3 regions of the Eubacterium sp. AM46-8 genome follow, and region 1 is predicted to be linked to each of the others. Evidence: predicted binding sites of a transcription regulator. Region 1 holds the regulator's gene; each other region holds the start of a gene.

Region 1 (3,295 bases):
AGTACTTGAGGCAGCACTCCGTGTATACAATGGTAAGCCGCTTGTTAACTCAGTTAATGGTGAGGAGGAGTCTCTTAACAATGTTCTTCCTCTTGTTAAGAAATATGGTGCAGGAGTTATCGGACTTGCACTTGATAAAGATGGCATTCCTAAGAAGGCAGAGGACAGAGTTGCGATAGCAAAGAAGATTATGGACCGGGCTGTTGCAATGGGAATCCCTAAAGAAGACATTTATATTGATTGTCTTACACTTACAGCTTCTGCTGAGCAGGAGGGCGTAATGGAAACTCTTAATGCACTTCATACAGTTAAGCATGAGCTTGGTTTAAAGACAGTTCTTGGCGTTTCTAATATTTCATTCGGACTTCCAAACAGAGTGCTTGTAAACCACATTTTCCTTACAATGGCACTTACTAACGGACTTGACCTTGCAATTATCAATCCTAATATCCCAGAGATGACAGGTGCGGTAAGGGCGTATAAGCTTCTTGCCAATATTGATAAGAATTCAGTTGATTACATAAAAAACTATGGTGCTATGCCAAATGTTTCTAAGATTGATCCTGTCAAGAAGGAAAAGAAAGATGGAAACTATACAGGAGATGATCTTTTCTATGCTGTTGAAAAAGGACTTAAGAATGAAGGCGCTGAGATAACAGAGGCTCTTCTTAAGATTATGGATTCAATGGAGATTGTTAATCAGGTGCTTATTCCTGCACTTGATAAGATAGGTGCTGAATTCGAGAAGGGTACATTGTTCCTTCCACAGCTTATTATGTCAGCAGGTGTTGCACAGGCAGCATTTGAAGTTATAAGAAAGCATATGGTTATGTCTGATAATGCCCCTGTAAGCAAAGGAAAGATAGTTATAGCTACAGTCAAGGGTGATGTTCATGATATAGGAAAGAATATTGTCAAAGTTCTTCTTGAGAATTATGGATATGATGTTATTGATCTTGGAAAGGATGTTGAGTACCAGGCAGTTGTTGATGCAATAAGAGATAATGATGTTAAACTGTGTGGACTTTCTGCACTTATGACAACAACACTTGTATCTATGAAAGAAACAATTGCACTTATAAGAGAAAATAATCTTGATTGTAAGGTTATGGTTGGAGGTGCAGTACTTACTCCGGAATACGCTAAAGAGATAGATGCAGATTTCTATGCAAAAGATGCAAAAGAATCTGTTGATATTGCTAAAAGAGTTCTTGGTTAAAATTTTGACATATTAAAGAAAAATGGTTATACTATGTATAGCTTGTTATAGTTTATTTATATACTCGTTTATATCTTGGTAAAATGAGCAATCGTAGTCTGGAGGTTTGGTGTAATGGAAGAGAAAAAGATTTCGTCGGCGGTAATAAGAAGACTGCCAAGATATTACAGATATCTGGGAGAGCTGATAGAGTCTGGTGTACAGAGAATATCATCTAAAGAGCTGAGTGCCAGAATGAAGGTAACAGCCTCACAGATAAGACAGGATCTTAATAACTTTGGAGGATTTGGACAGCAGGGATATGGCTATAATGTTCAGTATCTGTATGAAGAGATTGGAAAGATTCTTGGCATAGACCGTAATCACAATATGGTTATTATCGGAGCCGGTAATTTAGGAAAGGCTATTGTTAACTATAGTGATTTCGAGAAGAGAGGTTTCGTTATTAAGGGAATATTTGATAATAATCCTAAGATTAAAGGAACTAAGATTCGTGGAATTGAAGTAAGGATGATGAATGAACTTACAGATTTCATTAAGAATAATGATATTGAGATAGTAGCACTTACAATACCTAAGGAAGCTGCTAGACAGATTGCTAAAGTTGTTGTTGATGCCGGAGTTAAGGCAATATGGAATTTTGCCCATACCGACCTTAATCTTCCGGATGATGTTATTGTTGAGAATGTACATTTGTCAGAAAGCCTTATGAGACTTTCATATACTATTGCTAACAGGAAGTAAAGATATGAGATATTTAACAGACTCACATACAATGAAATCAGTTGATGCCTGTTCAATACAGGAGTTCGGAATTCCCTCAGTGGTGCTCATGGAAAGAGCAGCACTGGGGGTTTCAGCGTTTTTAAGAAAGATTATTGCTGAGAATACAAGACAAGAAAGCAGCATTAAAGTTGTCTGTGTCTGTGGCAGTGGTAATAATGGCGCAGATGGAATTGCTGTCTCAAGACAGCTTAATGAGAATGGAATATATGCAGATATTGTGCTTGTAGGAACATCTGCAGGGACAGATGAATACAGATTACAGAAAAGTATAGCTGAAAAACTTGGAATACATTGTGATGAATATGATAGCAATACTGATTTTGGTGAATATGATTATATTGTAGACGCAATATTTGGTATAGGTCTTTCAAGAAAGATTGAAGGAAGATATGCACAGATAATACAGGCTGTTAATAATGCCAGAGATAAAGGTACATCCAAAGTGGTTGCAGTCGATATAGCATCTGGAATAAGCGCTGATAATGGTCAGATTCAGGGTGTGGCAGTACGTGCTGATTATACAGTTACATTTGGATATAATAAGACAGGTATCATGTTTTACCCGGGAGCTTCATACAGTGGTAGTGTAGAAGTCATTAATGCAGGTTTTGTAACAGATGATATTTTACATAGTAAAGTCGAAGGTTTCGGCAGTATTTTTACATATGACGATAAAGATGCAGGCAGACTTCTTGTAAGAAAACCAGATTCTAATAAAGGAACATATGGCAGGACACTTATTATAGCAGGCTCTAAGAATATGGGAGGAGCTGCAATTCTTAGTGCATCAGCCGCATACAGAAGTGGAACAGGACTTGTTAAAGTACTTACACATGAGGTTAATAAGACAGCACTGCTGTGCAGAATGCCAGAATGTCTGATATCAACATATCTTGATAATATGCCGCTGGCAGCAGAACTTAAAGCAGATTTTGAATGGGCAAAAAGTATAGCTGTGGGTCCGGGATTATCTATGAACGGGGTAGCAGCAGAACTTACCAGATGTGTTCTTGAAAGAGAAGATAAAGTAAGAATACTTGATGCAGATGCACTTAATATTATTGCTGCTGAACATATTGATTATAAAGGCAGCAGTGAAGGGAAGATTATAATTACGCCCCATATTATGGAAATGTCAAGGCTTACAGGAAAGACAGCTGCTGATATTAAAGAGCATATGATCGAGTCTGCTAAAGAATATGCAATACAACATTCATGTATATGCATATTAAAGGATGCAAGAACAGTAGTTACTGACGGACAGAAAGTATATATTAACTGTACCGGAAA
Region 2 (3,295 bases), on a different contig from region 1:
GTAATTCCAAGAATCTTCTTAATATTATTCTGAAGCTTGGTATACACATGTGGCTTAATAATACACTGCCACTCATCTACAATATCAAGCTGCTCATTAACTTTTGCCGCACCTATCTGTATAATCTCAAAAGGAAAATGTTCCTCAGAAAATTGTTTTCCCTTGGCACTCTGATTCCACTCAAGATCCATAACAATATAATTCATAAACATTTTCCTCTGTTACTTATTCTTAATTAGGTTGTTTCTAATAATAATGTTCCCACCCAGAGTCGAACTGGGGATTGAGACTTAGGAGGTCCCCGTTATATCCACTTAACTATGAGAACAACTTGGCTAAACACCATGAAAAATTCTACCACATTTGAATCTTGTGGTCAATGCTGGCATTCTAATCTGTGAATCTTACATTACCCTGAAGCCATATCTGCCCTTTGAATCTTCTTCCAACAGCAGGCTCACCAAGCAGATGTTGCTTATTAATTGCAGTTGTAATTATGAGGCTGTTACACTCAAGCACCATAATATATATGCTTTCGCCTGTGTACCTGTTCTTCTCCTCGTAAAGCTCCAGTATCTCACCTATTACCGAATACTGGTCACACTCCACTCCACATGGCATAAATGTCGAATCTACTATTGTGAATATATCCTCTTTCATGACTCTGTTAGAAAGCTCATTATATGTATCAATATCCTCTATAGTAAGACTCTCTATGGCATCCTCATCACCGTTCTTAGCAGCCTGAATAAGTCTCTTTCTGGCGAGTTCTTCCTTCTTATTACGTGGAGTCTTTTTCTCTTTTCTTATAGGAAGCATAACAATTCCGCCAAGAGACAGTCCTGTAAGAGTAACCTTTTTATTCTTAATTGGTAACTTTGCTATATCATTCTTTCTGTCAGGATTGAATTCAGGAGCTTTAAATTCTTTTCCACTATATATATATTCAAAATAATCCATAACATTCTGAAGATAAAATATAAGAGTAACCCCTGTCTTTAATTCATCACATATTACAGCGAATGATTCTTTATCCAAATGCCTCTCAATAGTCATCTCTTCATTGTCGCTTGCAACTTTTCCAACAACAAATGGAAAATAATATTCATATATAAATGTATCTTTCTCGTATCTTCCATATATATATAATCCTGTTGAACTGCTGATACGCACGATAATAACGCCACGATTTAATTTATCGTGACGTATAACAAATCCATTGGCAACATTATCTTCTATTTCTAATTTAATAAATTTCTCTTCAGCCTCTGATGTAAGTTTATCAAATCCAAGGGCTCTTATATAGAGGTTCATAAGCCGCTCCATCCTTAATCTAACTAATAATTATTCACCATTTACTAGGTAAAAGATAGCATATTTTAATTAATATTACAATGAATATTGACTTATAATTATATTAGTGTTATATTGACATTGTTAAATTATTATCAATCAATATTGCACGAATCAAGTTATGGAGGAAATGTTATGTCAAAGAATTTAACTGAGAATTACCCAATTGTTGACACAGTCGAAGCTCTTGAAGAAAGGCTTGCCGGTGTACGGGAGGCTCAACGCATCTTCGCAACTTATACTCAGGAACAGGTAGATAAGATATTTACTGCTGCTGCACTTGCTGCCAATAAAGCAAGAATTCCTCTTGCCAAGCTTGCAGTTGAAGAAACTGGTATGGGAATTGTAGAAGATAAGGTTATCAAGAATCATTATGCCTCTGAATACATTTATAATGCTTACAGAGATACTAAGACTTGTGGTGTTATTGAAGAGGATAAGGCATATGGAATTAAAAAGGTTGCTGAACCTATTGGAGTTGTTGCAGCCGTAATCCCAACAACTAATCCAACTTCAACAGCTATTTTCAAAACTCTTATTTCACTTAAGACTAGAAATGGTATTATCATAAGCCCACATCCACGAGCTAAGAAATCGACAATTGCAGCAGCTAAGGTTGTTCTTGAAGCTGCTGTTGCAGCAGGTGCCCCTGAGGGAATCATTGGCTGGATAGATGTTCCTTCCCTTGAGCTTACAGATACACTTATGAAGGAAGCAGATATTATCTTAGCTACCGGCGGACCTGGAATGGTTAAAGCTGCTTACTCTTCTGGAAAGCCTGCACTTGGTGTAGGTGCTGGTAATACTCCTGCTATCATTGATGAATCAGCAGATGTAATACTTGCTGTTAACTCAATTATTCATTCTAAGACATTTGACAATGGTATGATATGTGCTTCTGAACAGTCTGTAATTGTTGACAAGAAGGTTTACAAGGCTGTTAAAGAAGAATTTGCATACAGAGGCTGCTACTTCCTTAATAAGAGCGAGACAGAAAAGGTAAGAAAGACTATTATTATCAACGGTGCCCTTAATGCGAAGATTGTTGGTCAGAAAGCCCATACTATTGCTGCTTTAGCAGGCGTTACTGTTCCTGAAGAAACTAAAATTCTTATCGGTGAAGTAACATCTGTAGACCTCTCAGAAGAATTTGCTCATGAAAAGTTATCACCTGTCCTTGCAATGTACAAGGCAGAAGATTTTGAAGATGCTCTTTCAAAAGCTGAACACCTGATTGCAGATGGTGGATTTGGTCATACATCATCTCTTTATATTAATGTTGAAACACAGGCAGACAAGATTGCTGAATTCTCTGAAAGAATGAAGACATGCCGTTGCCTTATCAATACACCTTCATCTCACGGTGGAATCGGTGACCTCTACAACTTTAAGATGGCTCCTTCTCTTACACTTGGATGTGGCTCATGGGGCGGAAACTCAGTATCTGAGAACGTTGGAGTAAAACATCTGCTTAATGTAAAGACTGTCGCTGAGAGGAGAGAGAATATGCTTTGGTTTAGAGCACCTGAGAAGGTTTACTTTAAGAAGGGCTGCTTACCTGTTGCCCTTGATGAACTTGGAACTGTAATGGGTAAGAAGAAAGCATTTATCGTTACTGACCAGTTCCTTTATAAGAATGGTTATACCAAATGTGTCACAGATAAGTTAGATTCTTTAGGAATCATGCATACTACTTTCTATAATGTAGCACCAGATCCAACACTTGCATGTGCTAAAGAAGGTACAGCAGCTATGAGACTTTTCGAACCTGATGTAATCATCGCAATTGGTGGTGGTTCTGCAATGGATGCTGCCAAGATTATGTGGGTTATGTATGAACATCCTGAGGCAGACTTCCTTGATATGGCTATGCGTTTCATGGATATCAGAAAGAGAATATACACATTCCCTAAGATGGGCGAGAAAGCTTACTTTGTCGCTA
Region 3 (3,295 bases), on a different contig from region 1:
TAAACTAATGTAAAATATAGGTAATTTTTCCTTGAAAATGATTATTAGTATTGATATTATTAAAAAGACAGCGTATAAATTCTGATTATGTGAATGCGCATAGATGTAGAAGTACCAACTACGCTGTCCGACCTTGACTTTTATGCGCAGATAGGAGCTTTAGTGAGTTTTGAATTGATACACATTGTGATTATTCTTCTCGGAGGAATAGCGCTTTTCCTTTTTGGAATGCAGCTTATGGGAGATGGATTAAAGAAAGTGGCTGGTGGCAAACTGGAAGTTATTCTGTATAGATTAAGTAATACACCTCTTAAGGGAGTACTGCTTGGTACAGGTGTTACGGCAATTATCCAGTCATCGTCGGCAACTTCTGTTATGGTTGTTGGTTTTGTTAATGCCGGTATGATTAAAATGAAACAGGCTATCGGTATTATTATGGGAGCAATTATTGGTACATCTGTTACAGGATGGGTGTTATGTCTTTCAGATATCAGTGGTGGTGCCGGATGGGTAGACTTACTTTCAACAGAGGTTCTTGCTGCTGTTATTGGTGTTATCGGAATCATGTTCAGGATGTTCTGTAAGAACCCTACAAAAAAGCATATAGGTGATATTATGATAGGTTTCTGTATTCTTATGGTAGGAATGCAGAACATGAGTGCAGCAGTTGCACCATTAAGATCTGAGCCGGCATTTATTGATATGCTGACTAAGTTTTCTAATCCATTTATAGGAATACTTATAGGACTTTTGGTTACTGCCGTTTTGCAGAGTGCATCTGCTACAGTTGGTATTCTTCAGGCTTTATCAGTTACAGGAGCTATTTCATTTTCAGTAGCACTGCCTATTATAATGGGTATTGCTGTCGGAGCTGCCATGCCTGTTATCATTTCTTCATTTGGTGCGACTACAGATGGTAAGAGAACAGCATTTGTATATCTTCTTGTTGATGCACTTGGTGCTTTAATATGGGCAGTAGTATTTTATAGTGTTAATCATTTTGTGCATTTTTCATTTATGGACAGAACGATGACAACTGTTTCGATAGCATTTGTGAACTCATTATTCAGAGTTGCAACAGTTGCTGTACTGTTTCCATTCATCAGATTCCTTGAAAAGATGGTATGTGCAATCTTCAAGGAGGTTGTTGATGAGGAAGATAAAGATATTGTTGAAATCAGTGTACTTGATGACAGATTTATTGCTCATCCTACAGTTGCTATTGAACAGGCTAAGAAAGTTCTTTGTTCAATGGCACATATGGCACAGAAAAATCTTATTCGTTCCATGGAACTGCTCGATACATTTTCGCAGATAAAATACGACAAGATTCAGAGAAGAGAAGATAAGGTTGACAGATATGAGGATAAGCTTGGAACTTATCTTGTAAAGATTACACAGCAGGAGCTTACTCCTGGACAGAATAAGGAGGTTTCAAAGCTCCTCCATACAATTTCTGATTTTGAGAGAATAAGTGACCATGCTGTTAACATATCACAGGCAGCAGCAGAACTGTTTAATGAAAAGCTTAGGTTTTCTGATTGTGCTGTTGAAGATGTTGAACTGATGTCATTAATTATGAAAGAAATAGTTGGAAATGTAATAGATGCATTTGAACAGAACAAGGTTGAATATGCCTATAAGACAGAGCCGTTAGAAGAACTCGTTGACATATATTGTGATGAAATGAAGATGAATCATGTCAAGCGTGTCCAGAAAGGTGAATGTACACTTCATCAGGGCTTTATATTTAATGACCTTCTTACAGATTTCGAGAGAATTGCTGACCATTGTTCTAACGTGGCAGTTGCGATTATTGAGCTTGAGTTAAATGTGTTTGATACACATGAGTATCTTATTAATCTCAAGAAAGATAATGGAACTAATTTTGATAAATATTTTGAGGAATACAAAGAAATGTTTCCTTTAAGCCAGTATTAAGCAGAGATTAGTGTTAAGTAAACAATATTGGATACAGAATTTGTTAAGATTTCGTCAAAATGACTAATTGATAATGAGTTATTATTGAAAAAAGTGCAAAAATGTAAAAATTGGGAAGAAAGCCTTGATATTTTGCTTCTTCTTATGTAAAATACACGGTAGTTGAAATTTTAACAAACTATGTTATAAAAATTCATTTTAGGAGGAATTGTTTTTATGTCAGTAAAAGTTGCAATCAATGGTTTTGGTCGTATCGGTAGACTTGCATTCAGACAGATGTTTGGTGCAGAAGGATATGAGGTAGTTGCTATTAACGATTTAACAAGCCCTAAGATGCTTGCTCATCTTTTAAAGTATGACTCATCACAGGGAAGATATGTTAACTTCGGTGAGGAAGATCAGGTAACAGCTGATGATGAGGCTGGTACAATCACAGTTAAAGGCAAGACTATCAAGATTTACAAAGAGCCAGATGCTAATAACTGCCCATGGGGAGAGATTGGCGTTGATGTAGTTCTTGAGTGTTCAGGATTCTATACATCTAAGGCTAAGGCACAGGCTCATATTAATGCAGGTGCTAAGAAGGTAGTTATCTCAGCTCCAGCTGGAAACGACCTTAAGACTATCGTTTACAATGTAAACCATGAGACACTTACAGCAGATGATCAGATTATCTCAGCTGCTTCTTGTACAACAAACTGCTTAGCTCCTATGGCTAAGGCACTTAACGATTGTGCAACAATCGAGTCAGGTATTATGTGTACAATTCATGCTTACACAGGTGATCAGATGATTCTTGATGGACCACAGAGAAAGGGTGATTTAAGAAGATCTAGAGCAGGTGCTTGCAACATCGTTCCTAACTCAACAGGTGCTGCTAAGGCTATTGGTCTTGTTATCCCAGAACTTAACGGAAAGCTTATTGGAGCTGCTCAGAGAGTTCCAACACCTACAGGTTCTACAACAATTCTTAATGCTGTAGTTGCTAAGAAGGTTACAGTTGATGAAGTTAATGCTGCAATGAAGGCTGCTGCAACAGAGTCATTCGGTTACAATACAGAGCAGATTGTATCTAGCGATATCGTTGGTATGAGATTTGGTTCATTATTTGATGCTACTCAGACAATGGTTAATGAACTTCCAAACGGTGGCTGCCAGGTTCAGGTTGTTTCTTGGTATGATAATGAGAACTCATACACAAGCCAGATGGTTAGAACAATTAAGTACTTCGCTGAATTAAACTAATCATTTAGATTGTTTTTGCCGGAGAATGGTATGACTATTCTCCGGTTTTTTATAAAGCTGTATATGTAGCTATTTTATGTATTATATGGAGGATATTAATATGCTTAAT

What was found. The regulator Rex, encoded in region 1, represses fermentation and respiration genes when NADH is low (regulators of the CRP and FNR family bind a similar motif). The targets are predictions, from matches to a motif close to ATTGTTAANNNNTTAACAAT.
Region 2: adhE (bifunctional acetaldehyde-CoA/alcohol dehydrogenase) is a predicted target of Rex. The motif match lies at 1,434-1,453, and genes of this name have one in related genera.
Region 3: gap (type I glyceraldehyde-3-phosphate dehydrogenase) is a predicted target of Rex. The motif match lies at 2,100-2,119, and genes of this name have one in related genera.

Annotation. Positions count from the first base shown of each region.
Region 1 is NZ_QSEU01000002.1:161,946-165,240, forward strand. It holds gene DW963_RS02175 (homocysteine S-methyltransferase family protein) at 1-1,219, shown strand, start outside; gene DW963_RS02180 (redox-sensing transcriptional repressor Rex) at 1,334-1,963, shown strand; gene DW963_RS02185 (NAD(P)H-hydrate dehydratase) at 1,968-3,295, shown strand, end outside.
Region 2 is NZ_QSEU01000013.1:82,759-86,053, forward strand. It holds gene DW963_RS09740 (3'-5' exonuclease) at 1-206, opposite strand, end outside; gene DW963_RS09745 (DUF3881 family protein) at 391-1,314, opposite strand; gene adhE (bifunctional acetaldehyde-CoA/alcohol dehydrogenase) at 1,489-3,295, shown strand, end outside.
Region 3 is NZ_QSEU01000001.1:130,260-133,554, reverse strand. It holds gene DW963_RS00685 (Na/Pi cotransporter family protein) at 163-1,941, shown strand; gene gap (type I glyceraldehyde-3-phosphate dehydrogenase) at 2,158-3,186, shown strand; gene DW963_RS00675 (phosphoglycerate kinase) at 3,287-3,295, shown strand, end outside.